3 regions of the Arthrobacter pascens genome follow, and region 1 is predicted to be linked to each of the others. Evidence: riboswitches for the same ligand, from Rfam matches in the RefSeq annotation. Region 1 holds a riboswitch; each other region holds the start of a gene.

Region 1 (4,544 bases):
CCTGGGGAGGGCGCCCGACACTGGGCTGGGGGGCGAATGCCTAAGAACTTCCTGGGGTATGAAGGTCAGGCGTGCATTCGACAACAGCGCATGTCGGCAGCAGCGGGTGTGCTGGGCCAATATTCTGCGGCTGCAGGTGCTGTTGAGTACTTGTTCACAGTAAGAAGTGTGCAACGTAACAATGCGAACTTGCAAGTAACAATGGACGAGGCGGTCCGCATCGTGAGACGAAATCTCTGAATGTGTTCTAGATCACGATTCTGCGGACCCAGATAATATAACAGTTGTTTTCCAGAACGACCGGTTGAAAACAGGGTTTAGGCGAATATTATTCGACAAGAGGACGCCATTTCCGGGTTCAATTCATGGAGCGTTCGATTGCCGGAATTCGCCGCCTATATTCGAGCTGTGTCCAGCCGTGCCGCGATCTGGACAAAAATAATTCCCCTTCGACCTCAGTCTGCAGGCCCCGCGGGCGGGGCTGAGGATCATCTGGCCTGCTGCGCTGCCCTTGGAACGGGCTTGAGAACGCGGCGCCGCACCTTTCCAGCTGGCTAGGCTGGGATTCACAGCTTGCGCACAGGAAGCCCAAAGCGGGGGCTAACCCTCAGATCGGAGAGTTGTCCCATGGCCACTTCGCACTCCATGACCAATAACCTTCCGCAACTCGCCCACCCGGACGGCTCCCCCATCCGCGCCCTGGTGGTGGACGACGAGCCCAGCCTTTCAGAACTCATGAGCATGGGCCTGCGCATGGCTGGCTGGTCTGTGGCCGTAGCGGCCGACGGCCCCGAGGCCGTGAAACTCGCCAAGGATTTCCGCCCGGACGTCCTGGTATTGGATGTGATGCTGCCGGGGTTCGACGGCGTTGAGCTGCTCAGCAGGATCCGTGCCTTTGCGCCGGAGGTCCCTGCGCTCTTCCTGACCGCCAAGGACGCCGTTCAGGACCGAATCGTGGGCCTGGCGGCCGGCGGCGATGACTACGTGACCAAGCCGTTCAGCATGGAAGAGGTCCTGCTCCGGCTGCACCGGCTGGTGCAGCGGTCTGGCGTAGCCGCAATGGATACCGCCGAATTGGTGGTGGGAGACCTGGTCCTCAACGTTGACACCCGCGAGGTGACCCGGGCCGGCCATGAACTCCAGCTGACGGCCACCCAGTTCGAGCTGCTCCGGTACCTCATGGAGAATCCCAGGCGCGTCATCAGCAAGGCGCAGATCCTGGACCGCGTCTGGGACTATGACTTCGGCGGGCAGGCAAACATCGTGGAGCTCTACATCTCCTACCTGCGCAAAAAGGTGGACGCCGTGCACCCTCCCATGATCCACACCGTGCGGGGTGCCGGGTACGTTATCAAGCCGGCGGAATAGCCGTGCCTCTGATCTCCGAGCCGGCCGGCACACGCGGCCGCAGCTGGCTCAAGCCAGCCACCTGGCACCTGCGCACCCGCCTTGTCCTGGTGGCCATGGCCCTGCTCGTGAGCATCTGCGGCGCGGTGGGGCTGTTCAGCTTCGCGTCCATGGACGCCTTCCTCACCCGCCAGCTGGACGACCAGCTAAGCCAGGCCGCCCACCTGTCCAACGATCCCGGCCGACCGTCCATGGGCGGGTTCAACAACGGAAGAGACCCTCTGGACGCCCGCGGGCAGAGCGTCGGGACTTTGAACGCCCGCATCCTGAACGGGCAGGTCAACAGCGCCGGGTTCCTGGCCTCCGACACCACTCGTTCTGCCCTCTCTGCCGAGGACAAGCAGGCCCTGCTGGCCCTGGCGGCGAACGCGCAGCCCGTTGACCGGACCCTCTCAAACGGCGACTACCGGCTGATAGCAGGCAAGACCGGCAATGGCGACGTCCTGGTCACCGGCCTTCCGCTTGCCGCTAAGGAGAGCACGCTGGCTTCCCTTGTGTGGACGTTCGTGTTTGTCTCGCTGGGAGGGCTCGTCCTGATCGGGCTGGCGGGGACGGTACTGATCCGGCGCACGATGAAACCGCTGGAGCAGCTCTCCGAGGTTGCCACCCGCGTCTCCCGGCTTCCGTTGGATGCGGGCGAGGTGGCACTCGCGGTGCGAGTCCCGGCGTCGAACTCCAATCCCGGAACCGAAGTAGGCAGCGTGGGCCACGCGCTCAATCTCATGCTGGACAACGTGGCCAATGCACTGGAGGCCAGGCAGAAGAGCGAGACCAAGGTCCGCCAGTTTGTGGCCGACGCGTCGCATGAGCTGCGAACGCCGCTGACGGCCATCCGCGGCTACACGGAACTGATGCGGATGACCGAGAATTTCACGGCGGACGGCCGGAAGTCCCTGGCCCGGGTCCAGAGCCAGTCCGAGCGTATGACCACGCTGGTGGAGGATCTGCTCCTGCTCGCCCGGCTTGACGAAGGTCAGCCGCTGAAGCTCAGCGAGGTGGATCTCACGCAGTTGGTCATCGAGACCGTTAGCGATGAGAAAGTGATAGCCCCGGACCACCACTGGCATCTCGAGCTTCCGGATGAGCCGGTGGCGGTCAGCGGTGATCCGGCCCGGCTGCGCCAGGTGATGGTGAACCTCCTCTCCAACGCACGCAAGCACACTGTGCCCGGGACCACGGTGGTCACCGGCGTAGCGAAGTCCCGTGACGGCAGTGCAGTGGTGACAGTAACGGACGACGGCGGCGGCATCCCCGCAGAGTTCGTGGACCATGTTTTCTCGAGGTTCGCCCGCGCAGACGCGTCCCGCGCGGGCAAGGCACCCGCATCCGGTCCTGCCGCTTCGGAAGGGACCAGCGGCCTTGGCCTGGCCATTGTCCAGTCCATCGTCGAAGCCCACGGCGGCCGCGTCGAGGTGAGGTCTAAGCCCGGCCGAACACAGTTCACCCTGCACCTCCCCATGAAGGCCTGATAACGCAAGGCAACACGCCGCCGTCGTGATCTCCGTTACCGAAATGTGACTTAAGGGGCAGACTCCTGTACCGTCGTGGGGGTGCGGTTCCCGTTCGGGCCGTACATCCGGATGACGCCAAACTCTGCCGCTTACCGGATCCTTCTTGACCAGGCAGAGGCGGGGGACCCACCGTCCCGGGCTATTAGTGCCCTTGGGGTTAAGCCAGCACGTGAATTTCCGTGTGGCCGGATGCCCTCATCCGAACCCGACAGCTAACTCCGCAGGTGTGAGAGGCGATTCTTCATGTCTGAATTCAAGGTAGAACCACGCCCGCAGCGCGGGTCAACGTCCCACGGCCGCCATAAACTCTCTCCCACGGAGGCGGCACTTCAACTGTCAGAATCCGGGTCCTCCACGTCCGGATCCCCCCTATCCGGATCCGCACTGTCCAAGCTGTCCCGGCTGGTCAAGATTCCCTCTTTGGGCAAACGTGCCGCGGTGATCGCCACCTCATGTGCCCTCCTCGTGGGAGTGGCCGCGGCAGGCCAGGCAACGGACTCGATCGCCAGGGCGGGTGCCACCAACCCTCATTCGGCGGACGCCCAGGCTGGTGCACAGTCAAACCTCAGCCTCGAAAAGAGCGAGATCCAGGCTCCGGCCTCCCCGTCGCCGGCGCCGGCGGAAGTAAGCGTTGCGCCCCAGGCAGCAGAACCGGCACCCGCTCCAGTGCAGGCGCCGGCCCCTGCCCCCGAGCCAGCCCCTGCCCCTGCCCCGGCTCCTGCGCCAGTTGTTGCGGTCAACGATCCGGCCGGCGCCCAGGCCTACGCTGCCAGCCAACTGGCATCCTATGGTTGGGGCCCCGACCAGATGCAGTGCCTGAAGACACTGTGGACCAAGGAGTCGGACTGGACCACCACCGCCACCAATGCGAGCAGCGGCGCCTACGGCATCGTCCAGTCGCTGCCAGCAGAGAAGATGGCAAGCGCCGGGGCGGACTACCTCACCAACTACCGCACCCAGATCAACTGGGGCTTGAACTACATCAAGCAGAGTTACCAGTCACCGTGCGGTGCCTGGAACTTCCACCTCTCGCACAACTGGTACTAAGCCCGGCTTGACGTCCCGCTGAGCCCGGTCCTTCTGTCGATAGACAGGGCCGGGCTGCATACTTGGACCATGAAATTCACCACCACCATCCTTGGCAGCGGCAACAAGGCCGGCATTGAAGTTCCGGAGGAGATCATTTCGGCGCTGGATGCAGGCAAGCGGCCGGCGGTGGTTGTGACGATCAACGGCAAAAGCTATCGGAGCAGCATCGCCGTCATGGGCGGACAGAGCCTGATCGGGGTCAGTGCTGTCAACAGGGAATTCGTGGGTGTTGCTGCCGGGGACACGGTGGAGGTGGACCTGGAACTCGACACCCAGCCGCGCATCGTCGAAGTTCCTGACGATCTCGCTGCTGCCATCGCCGCGGAACCGGAGGCCCAGGCCTTCTACGGAACCCTGAACTACAGTGCCCAGCGGCGGTATGTCGAGCCCGTCGGCGATGCAAAAACCGAAGAAACCAGGGCCCGGCGGATCGCCAAAGTAGTGGCAGATCTCAAAGCAGGAAAGAAATAACCCTGCGTCCCGCAGCGTCCGTGTCCAGTGTGGCTGAGACCGAACTGTAATCGGCGATATGCAGCA
Region 2 (4,544 bases), 160 kb from region 1:
CAAGTGGTATGACAAGGAAAAAGGTTTCGGATTCCTCGCGGGCGAGGACGGGCAGGAAGTGTTCCTGCCCAAGTCGTCGCTGCCAGAGGGCATCACCGAGCTGAAAGCCGGTACGCGCGTAGAGTTCGGCGTTGCCGATGGCCGCAAGGGCGCCCAAGCACTGGGCCTGCGCGTCCTGGACAAGACTCCGTCCATTGCCAAGGCCAAGAGGCCGAGCGCCAAGGACCTTGCACCCCTGGTCCAGGACCTCGTCAGTGTGCTGGACAACCTCTCAGGCACCCTGTCTGCCGGCAAGTACCCGGAAGGCAACAAGGGCAAGGCCATCGCCGCTGCCTTGCGTAAGGTTGCCGACGAGCTGGACGTTTAGGCCTGCTGATGAATCCGGAAGCTGAACAGCCGGCGCCCAACCCTGGGACGAAACGGCGCGCAGGCGTGCCGGTGTGGCGGACGGGCAAACCCGACGCTTTCCTCGCCGCTGCCGTGGACGTGGCCCGCAAGGCAATCGAGGGCATCACCTCGGCCTCGGACATCGGCCCGCACGTGGCTGCGAAGAGCGAAGGGGACCGTCTGGTCACCCACCTGTTCGAATCCAAGCTGCCCGGTTACCTTGGTTGGCACTGGTATGCGGTGCTGACCCGCAATTCCCGTTCCAAGGTGGTTACCGTGAGTGAGCTGGGCCTGCTGCCGTCGGAGGACTCTATCCTGGCCCCCGAATGGGTTCCCTGGGCAGAGCGCGTCCGTCCGGAGGATGCCCAGGACCAGGATGTGCAGGACCAGGATGTCCACGACCAGGACGCCCGCGACCGGGAGTCCGCAGGGAAGGGGTCCTTGGCGGACGACGGCGGAACCCTGGACGACGCCGTCGGGGCACCTGCAGGAATGCAGGACTCCAAGGATGCTTTCGACGAGGAAGAGTCGCCCGCCGACGAGGACGACGAATTAACGCTGCCCTGACAGGGCGCAAGCGGAATCACCGTGCCGCGCGGCCCGGGAGCTGGTCCAGAGGCGGGGCGAGCCTCCTCTTGTTCTGCGCTGCGTTCTCCAACCCAGCGGACGATCTCGAACCCGGGGGACACAGCTAACGGCGCCGGCCGGAAACAGAACCCGGACGGCGCCGTCGGACGCTGAAGCCTCCTGGACGCGGAAGCCTCCTGGACGCGGAAGCCTCCTGGACGCGGAAGCCTCCTGGACGCGGAAGCCTCCTGGACGCTGGCCACCTCCTGAATGCTGGCACCTCTTGAAGGCGACGCAGGAGGAGTTACTTACGCAGTTCGCCCACTACAAAGTCGATGCTGGCCAGCAGCGCGGAAACGTCTGCAGGCTCAATCGCAACAAAGGTGGCGATCCGCAGCTGGTTCCGGCCCAGCTTCCGGTAGGGCTCGGTGTCCACGATGCCGTTGGCGCGGAGCACCTTGGCAATGGCCGCCGCGTCAATGGAGTCGTCGAAGTCGATGGTGGCGATGACGTTGGAACGTTCCTCCGGGTTGGCCACAAAGGGCGTGGCAAACTCTGAGGCCTCAGCCCACGAGTAGATGCGGCTGGCGGAGTCGGCGGTCCGCTTGCTCGCGAAGTCCAGGCCGCCGTTGGCATTCAGCCACTGCACCTGCGCGTCGAGAGTCACCAGGGTGGACAGCGACGGCGTGTTGTATGTCTGGTTGAGTCGGGAGTTGTCGATCGCCGTCTGCAGGTCCAGGAAGTCAGGGATCCAGCGGTCGCTCGCCTTGATGCGGGCTGCCCGGTCGATCGCGCCGGGGGAGAAGAGGCCCAACCAGAGGCCGCCGTCGGAAGCGAAGTTTTTCTGCGGTGCGAAGTAGTAGACATCAGCCTCCGCAACGTCAACGTCCAGGCCGCCCGCGGCGGACGTTGCGTCCACCAGGACGAGGGCGCCGTCATCCGCGCCGGACACGCGCTTCACGGGCGCGGACACGCCTGTAGAGGTCTCGTTCTGCGGCCAGGCGTAGACGTCGACGCCTGCCTCGGCCCGGGCGAGCGGACGGGTCCCGGGCTCGGACTTGATGATGGAAGAACTATCCAGGAACGGCGCCTTGTTGGTGGCCGACGCAAACTTGGAGCCAAACTCGCCGAAGGACAGGTGCTGGGCTTTCTTCTCGACAAGGCCAAAGCTGGCGATATCCCAGAACGCGGTGGAGCCGCCCACACCCAGTACCACCTCATATCCTTCGGGGGCACGGAAGAACTCGCTGAGTCCCTCGCGGACCGAACCTACGAGGTTCTTGACCGGGGCCTGCCGGTGAGACGTGCCCAGGATGTGCTTGGAAGCGGCTGAGAGAGCCTCGATCTGTTCCGGCCTGACCTTGGACGGCCCGGCGCCGAACCGTCCGTCCTGCGGCAGGAGGTTGGCGGGAATAGTGATGCTGGGTTCGCTCACAGGGACTCCAATTTCGGCGTGGACGTGGTTCATGTCCGGGACGGTGGGGTGGCGGGCAGTCAGCGTCGACTGCGTCAGGGACCTCTTGTATTCTGCCTGAATCGCCGACACCGCGGGAACCGTGACCGTCATAGTCCAGTCATTGAGACGGTCAGCAAGGCGTCTTCGAATTATTCGGACAAACTCAAAATAGGCTAAGCTTTTACCGGACTACGTCGCTGTGGCTACGAAGTACGGTGGGGATAAACGCTGGGTACTTGCGCTCGAGGAGCTGAGCAGGATGACGGATCTGATCGATACTACGGAGATGTATCTTCGGACCATTTTGGAGCTTGAGGAAGAGAACATTGTGGCTCTTCGGGCCCGCATTGCCGAACGGCTCCGCCACTCCGGGCCTACGGTGTCACAGACCATCGGACGGATGGAACGCGACGGCCTGGTCGTAGTATCGGGCGACCGCCATCTGGAGTTCACCGACATCGGCCGGAAGCGTGCCATCGAGGTCATGCGGAAGCACAGGCTGGCGGAGCGGCTCCTGGCCGACGTCATCGGGCTGGAATGGGCTTATGTCCACGATGAGGCCTGTCGTTGGGAACATGTCATGAGTGAACGGGTCGAGCGGCGAATCTTCGAAATGCTGGACCACCCCACCGAGTCCCCGTACGGCAACCCCATACCAGGCCTTGCGGCCCTGGGGGGCAGAACGTCCACGCCAATTGCCGATGGTGTGATTAATCTCCTTGAAGCCATGAAGGGCTACGGGCCCGGTTCCACCGTGACCGTCAGTCGGCTCGCTGAGCCAATCCAGGTGGAACCGGAGTTGCTGGTCCAGCTTGATGAAGGCGGGATACGTCCGGGCGCCTCGGTGTCGCTGGAGCGTGTCGGGGAGTACATCTCGGTCCGCGTGCCGGGGATTGAAGGGGCGTTGGAACTCCCTCCGGAAGTGGCCGCTCACGTCTTCGTTTCCGTCGGCTGAAAAAGCCCATTCGGCGGACAAAATAACGGAGCTGTTGGGGATTGTGTCAAAGATAACGGAATTGTTACTGTGCGCCTAAATCGCCTATAGTTGACCACCAAGCGTCGATACTAAAGCGTTACTTGATCTGGAGCCGAACTCTGCCAGCAGATCAGGTGTACGAATCATCAACTGGCAGAGGCGGGGGAACCACAACCGGCAGTCTTCGGGCCGCCTTGGGGTGAAGTCCGTCAGCAGCAAGCCTCTTCCAGGGAAGATCCTCACGGGATATTTCTGCGCCGAAGCTTGCTTACGGCGGACCGGGTCTTTGTACTCTCTGACCCGAATCCGACAGCTAACTTCGCAGGCTATCCAGAGAGGAACCCTACTTGACCATGCAAAATTCCAGGGGCCGCCGTCGTGCGGTGGGCCCCCCTTCGGCGCCACCGGTCGCCGAAGTCGTTGCCGCGGACAGGCCCCGCGATCCGCAACGGGATGCGCGAAGACGCCGGGGTCCTTTCAGGCAAATCACAGATTTTGCCGCTGCCAGCGGCATTGGCCAGAAAGCCGGGGTGGCCCTCGCGGCCGCTGGCCTGGTCCTCACCGTTACCGTTCCGGCCACCGGAAGCGTCATGGCGACCCCCCTGCCCGGCCAGACCGCGCTGGCAGCCTCTGTTGCCCAGCCGGAAATCTCCGCCGAGGCAGCAGCAAAGATCGATTTCAGCCGTTCCTCAGTGGTGACGCTCGGTGATCCCGACGGAAAACTCAAGCAGTTGCTGAGTGCCCAGTCGGTGGGTTCCATCACCCGCGCCGCCTCCGCAGGCACCTTGGGCGCTCCGCTCGCCCACCTGGTCACGGCCTCCCCCTTCGGCTACCGGGTCAGCCCGATTACCGGCGGCAGCGGTGACTTTCACCGGGGCCAGGACTTTGTGGCCCAGTGCGGCACATCAGTCCTGGCGGCGGCCAGCGGCACGGTGACTTTTGCCGGCTGGCACCAGTTCGGCGGCGGCAACCGCATCGTTGTGGATCACGGAAACGGCCTCGAAACTACGTATAACCACCTCTCGTCCTTCAATGTGAAGGTTGGCCAGACGGTCAGCCGCGGCGAGGTTGTGGCACTCAGCGGCACCACCGGCGCCTCCACCGGCTGCCACCTGCATTTCGAGGTCCAGGTCAATGGCGAAGTTGTCGATCCCATGG
Region 3 (4,544 bases), 1.9 Mb from region 1:
CCAAGGCAATTGCCAGCACTCCGGCAATAACGGGGAGTTTCGGGCTGAGACCAAACCAGGACATAGTTTGTGAGCATACCGGGCAATCCTGGATTTGGATGCCGGAAAAGTGAAACAAACGGTTCGGCGTGGCAGCATTTATTGTTTTTGTGGACGCCGTCCGGAGAGGGATTCCACCGTTTCTTCAATGCCAACCAATTCCTCTTCGACGTCCTCCAGATACAGACGCCCGGCAATGACCAGGCCCTCCGAGACCTGGAACAAGGCAACTCCCCGCATGTGGAATGCTTTACCGTCGCTGCGGTTTCCGGACCAGTCCCATTCGATCCAGGTCGTGTCGCCGTCGTCCACGGAGCGGATCACTTCTGACCTGAAATCGGGAATTCCGGCGAACATTGCCGCCCAATTAGCGTGCATTTGCGCCCGACCGGTAAATGCCCTTCCAGGATGCGCAGGTTGCTCGCTGCGGTAGTTCTCGTGGAACAGTGCTGCGGCCCCTTCAAGGTCATGCGCACTGAGCGCTGCCGCCAACCTGTCCGTTACTTCGCTCATCGGTCCCTCACGTCCAGACGGAATGGAGCTTGCGTACTTGCAGGGGGTTCCGGTTCACACGCTTAGACGAACCGACCGAACCAGGCCAGCGTGTCATTCCACGCCGCGGTGGCCTGCGCCTCTTTGTAGCGCTCGCCTGTGTCGTTATGGAACGCGTGGTCAACGCCGGGGTAAACGGTGAGCTGGTGGCGGACGTTACTGGCGGTCAAGGCATCGCGAAGGGCCGGCATCGCACCGGTGATTCGCTGGTCAAGTTCAGCGTAGACCCCAAAGACTGCCGCCTTGATGGCGCGGACCTTGTCCAGATCGGGGGCGGGGCCGTAGAAGGCTGCTGTGGCCTTCAGTCCGGGGAGCGCTGTCGCCGCCTGCCACGTGATGCCGCCGCCGAAGCAGTAGCCGTTCATAGCGATCCGTTCCGGGTCCACGTAGTCCTGGGACTGGAGGTACTCAAATGCCGCGGCAAAGTCGGAGACATGGCGCTGGGCACCAGCCTTGGTCAGCGCTCCAGGCACGGCGTCCGGGTCCATCTTCGCCGTGCCTGCCTCCCGGCTCAGCAGGTCCAGGGCAAGTGCTGAATACCCGGCCTTCGCGAATCGTCGCGCAACGTCCTGAATGTGAGGAGTGAGCCCGCGATTTTCATGACAGACCAGGACGGCCGGTCCCTTGGCGGAAGCGCCCGGCCGGGCAAGGTAAGCACGGATGTCGGTTCCGTTGGACGGGAACTGTACCTCCGACGTCGTCAGTCCCGGCTCCCCCTCCGGGACGGAAACCGGACTCTTCGCCCCGGGAACAGCTCCGGAGGCGGCGGGGCCTGACCCCGCTGCTGACGACGGGCGTTCCGGGCTAGGCATGGGATCCGTTCCCGACGGCACTTCATCAGGAGTGCAGCCGACCAACAGCATCGCCGCGGAAGCTGTGGCCATGCTGCCTGTAATGAACGCCACCCGGCGGGTGAACGTCCTGTGGGTCATGGCACCGGCACGGTAATCGTCGAAGAATTCCTCGATCAGGTACCTCTCAAACTTGCCAAGCTGGATCATGGTGGGCCTCCTCGAGCGTGCCGAATATCCTCCTCCGATGTCGGCCATCCGGCAAGGGGCAGGCGTTCAACACCCCTTCCGCTTGTCATGCGGCGGGGATGCTGGAGATGGCGTCACCAATCCTCATCCGCAGGGCGGGCCCGTGTCCGGGAAGGACCAGGGAGGCGTCGACGTCGGCCAGGCGGCTTAGTGTCTCCCCCATGGCTTCCGGGCGGCTATGGAACATGGGATGCAGCATCTGGACACCGGTCTCCTTGCTGAGGGGATGACCCGTGACCAGGGCGTCCCCGGTCACCACCGCGTTCGCCTTGGGAAGCACAAAAGCGGTATGTCCGGGCGTATGCCCCGGAACCAGGACCGCCCGGGGGGAGCCGGGAAGGGCCCGCAGTTCGTTGGCGCCCCAGGCTCGCGCCTCCGTGGCCGGCTCTGCAGCCAGGGCACCAGCCCTGATGACGTGCAGCATCCAGCGGCAAACCCGTGGCCGCCAAGCCCGCCGCAGTACCTGGCCCAGGGTCACCTGGTGTTTTTCCTGGCCGCGGACATGCGCCACCTCCTCGGGACTGCAGAGGATCGGGGTGCCGTACTCCCGGGAGAAATGTGCGGCCGATCCCGTGTGATCAACGTGTCCGTGGGTAATCAGCATCGCCTTGGCATCCGCCGGCTCGAGGCCGATCTGCCTGATTGATGCCAGTACGCGCTCGAGGTCACCGGGGTAGCCTCCGTCAACAACGAGGAAGTCTTCGCCTTCGCGAACGATGATCCAGTTCGACGCCGGTCCCTCCACGAAGTGGACGCCTTCTGCGGGCTCCGTAGTCCGCTGCCTCGGATCCCAATCATCGTGGTGCTGGGGCATGGTCCCGCTTTCTTTCGACCGGATGGGTAACGCTGTTGACAAACTAGTTCCGTTACCGGAACGTGACTTTTCGGGGGAGCAGAAGATACCCTCTTTCGGTGCCCCGGTTTCAGCCGGGACATTTCCGTCAGTATGCCGAACCCTGCCGCTGACCGGGATCCAATCGCTTTCCAGCTGGCAGGGACGGGGGAACCACGTTTCCACGGCCTTCTCAGGAGGCCTTGGGGTTAAGTCGTTAACTCTCCGTCCCGCATGGAGGCGTTTCCGGCCGGGTGTCTCCGACCCGAACCCGACAGCTCACCCCGCAGGCATGGGAGAGGCGATCTTCTGTGTCAAAAAATTCCATCACCGCCCGTCATCGCGCAACCCCCAGCCGATCAATTGTGCTCGAAGGCCTGTCAGTCACGGCCAAGTCTAATCTCCTGAACATGGGAAAGTCCGGCGTGGTTGTTGCTGCCGCATCGGGACTTCTGTTCGGCATCGGGGCACCGGCCCACGCCGGAACCCACGCGCCCGATAATTCCGGAACCGCAAATGTTCAGGTCCAGGCAAGTGCTCCCGCCCCTGCCCCGGCCCCCGCGGCAGCGGCACCCGCAGCCAGGGTCCATACAGTCGTTTCCGGCGACACTCTGGGTGCAATTTCCGCACATTACGGAGTGAGTCTTAACTCGGTTTTCTCCGCCAATGGCATGTCCATGGCGACGATCATCTACCCGGGCAACCAGATAAAAATCCCGGGGACCGGAACGGCTGCACCGGCACCGGCTCCGACTAGGGCAGCTGCCCCCGCGCCGGCCCCCGCCCCGGCACCGACAGTACGCGTAGCCGCAGCCTCGGCACCCGCAGCGGCATCCAGCTCTGTCGGCGCGGCAATTCTGGGTTCGGCGTACTCCCAGCTGGGTGTGACCCAGGACTGCACCGCCATGGTGGAGAAGGCCCTGCGCTCCGTTGGCAAGAGTGTGGGCGACTTGGCCCCCGGTCAGTTCTTCCAGTACGGCAGCGTTGTGGGCACGCCTGCTCCCGGTGACTTGGTCATCACTGCCGGACACGTAGGCGTCTACGCCGGCAACGGCCAGGTTGTCAGCGGCGGCGTGGACGGTTACAAGACCCAGGTCCATTCCATCAGCTGGCTCTCAGGCTATTCCTTCGTTCGGGTAGCTTAGCGCGGCCCTGCAAGCAAACGGCGGCGGACGGCGACAACCGTCCGCCGCCCTTTTGTCTCCAAACCGGCCAGCGTCAGGTTCCGTCCAGCCAAATCAGGAATACTGGTGCAAGGCGCGGGCTCAGGGCCTGCAATCCCAATCATGTCCACAGACAAGGGCCGGTTTGCCTTTCACTTGATATTTGAACCGGCTACTTGCGAGGCTCCGGAGGTTATGTGACAGTGCGAGTTGAGGGAACGGTCGCGAGGCCCGCCCAGCAAACTGCCCATCAAACTGCAGTTCGGCCCAGGCTGGACTCCTTGGACGTCCTTCGCGGTGCGGCCGTCGGTGCCGTTCTTTTGGGGCATTCCTGGCCCGCGATATTCCAGGGCGCAGGAATCGTCGGTGTCATCGTCTTTTTTGTGCTCAGCGGTTACCTGATCACGGGTGTACTCCTCAGGGATGTCGAACGGCACCGCAAGATCCGTTACGGCCGTTTCTATGCCCACCGGGCTTTCCGGCTGCTGCCGGCTCTCATTGCCCTCCTGGGCGTCTACGCCGTCGTTGAACTGACAGCCGACGTCCTCGGAGATCGGTCCAAGGGCGTCATCGGTTACACACTCATCGCAGGTTTCGGTTATCTCAAGGACTTACCGCTGCCGTTCGACGTCAGCCTGGCCATCGGGCCGCTCTGGACCCTTGCGGTGGAAGAGCAGTTCTATCTGATCTGGCCGGCCCTCCTGCTGTTGGCCCTGCGCCGAAACCGACAGGGAGCCCTCCTTGGCTGGTCTGCCGCCGTCGTCCTTTCCCTAATGACTGCAAGTGTGCTGGCCATGCTGATCCTTGCTCCGCAACTCCACTCCCTGGTCTACGCGCTGCCGACGACGTGGGGCCTGGGTCTGATCGTCGGTTCAGGGCTGCGGCTCTACAGGGTCCATCTGTTCAGCTGGTTCTCCG

What was found. A riboswitch is a leader RNA that binds a small molecule or an ion and turns the genes downstream of it on or off. The one in region 1 is predicted to bind cyclic di-AMP.
Region 2: it holds a riboswitch for cyclic di-AMP, as region 1 does, so the genes downstream of both, QFZ40_RS16075 (M23 family metallopeptidase) here and QFZ40_RS16770 (hypothetical protein) in region 1, are expected to answer to the same signal.
Region 3: it holds a riboswitch for cyclic di-AMP, as region 1 does, so the genes downstream of both, QFZ40_RS08275 (LysM peptidoglycan-binding domain-containing protein) here and QFZ40_RS16770 (hypothetical protein) in region 1, are expected to answer to the same signal.

Annotation. Positions count from the first base shown of each region.
Region 1 covers NZ_JAUSXF010000001.1:3,670,275-3,674,818, forward strand. Annotated here, with positions in the region: gene QFZ40_RS16760 (response regulator transcription factor) at 628-1,368, shown strand; gene QFZ40_RS16765 (HAMP domain-containing sensor histidine kinase) at 1,371-2,876, shown strand; cyclic di-AMP (ydaO/yuaA leader) riboswitch at 2,982-3,156, shown strand; gene QFZ40_RS16770 (hypothetical protein) at 3,162-3,965, shown strand; gene QFZ40_RS16775 (YdeI/OmpD-associated family protein) at 4,035-4,478, shown strand; gene QFZ40_RS16780 (HAD-IA family hydrolase) at 4,459-4,544, opposite strand, start outside.
Region 2 covers NZ_JAUSXF010000001.1:3,514,396-3,518,939, reverse strand. Annotated here, with positions in the region: gene QFZ40_RS16095 (cold-shock protein) at 1-367, shown strand, start outside; gene QFZ40_RS16090 (DUF3027 domain-containing protein) at 376-954, shown strand; gene serC (phosphoserine transaminase) at 1,259-2,389, opposite strand; gene QFZ40_RS16080 (metal-dependent transcriptional regulator) at 2,670-3,365, shown strand; cyclic di-AMP (ydaO/yuaA leader) riboswitch at 3,487-3,729, shown strand; gene QFZ40_RS16075 (M23 family metallopeptidase) at 3,740-4,544, shown strand, end outside.
Region 3 covers NZ_JAUSXF010000001.1:1,802,567-1,807,110, reverse strand. Annotated here, with positions in the region: gene QFZ40_RS08295 (lytic transglycosylase domain-containing protein) at 1-64, opposite strand, end outside; gene QFZ40_RS08290 (nuclear transport factor 2 family protein) at 139-552, opposite strand; gene QFZ40_RS08285 (dienelactone hydrolase family protein) at 615-1,592, opposite strand; gene QFZ40_RS08280 (MBL fold metallo-hydrolase) at 1,678-2,445, opposite strand; cyclic di-AMP (ydaO/yuaA leader) riboswitch at 2,569-2,771, shown strand; gene QFZ40_RS08275 (LysM peptidoglycan-binding domain-containing protein) at 2,775-3,608, shown strand; gene QFZ40_RS08270 (acyltransferase family protein) at 3,908-4,544, shown strand, end outside.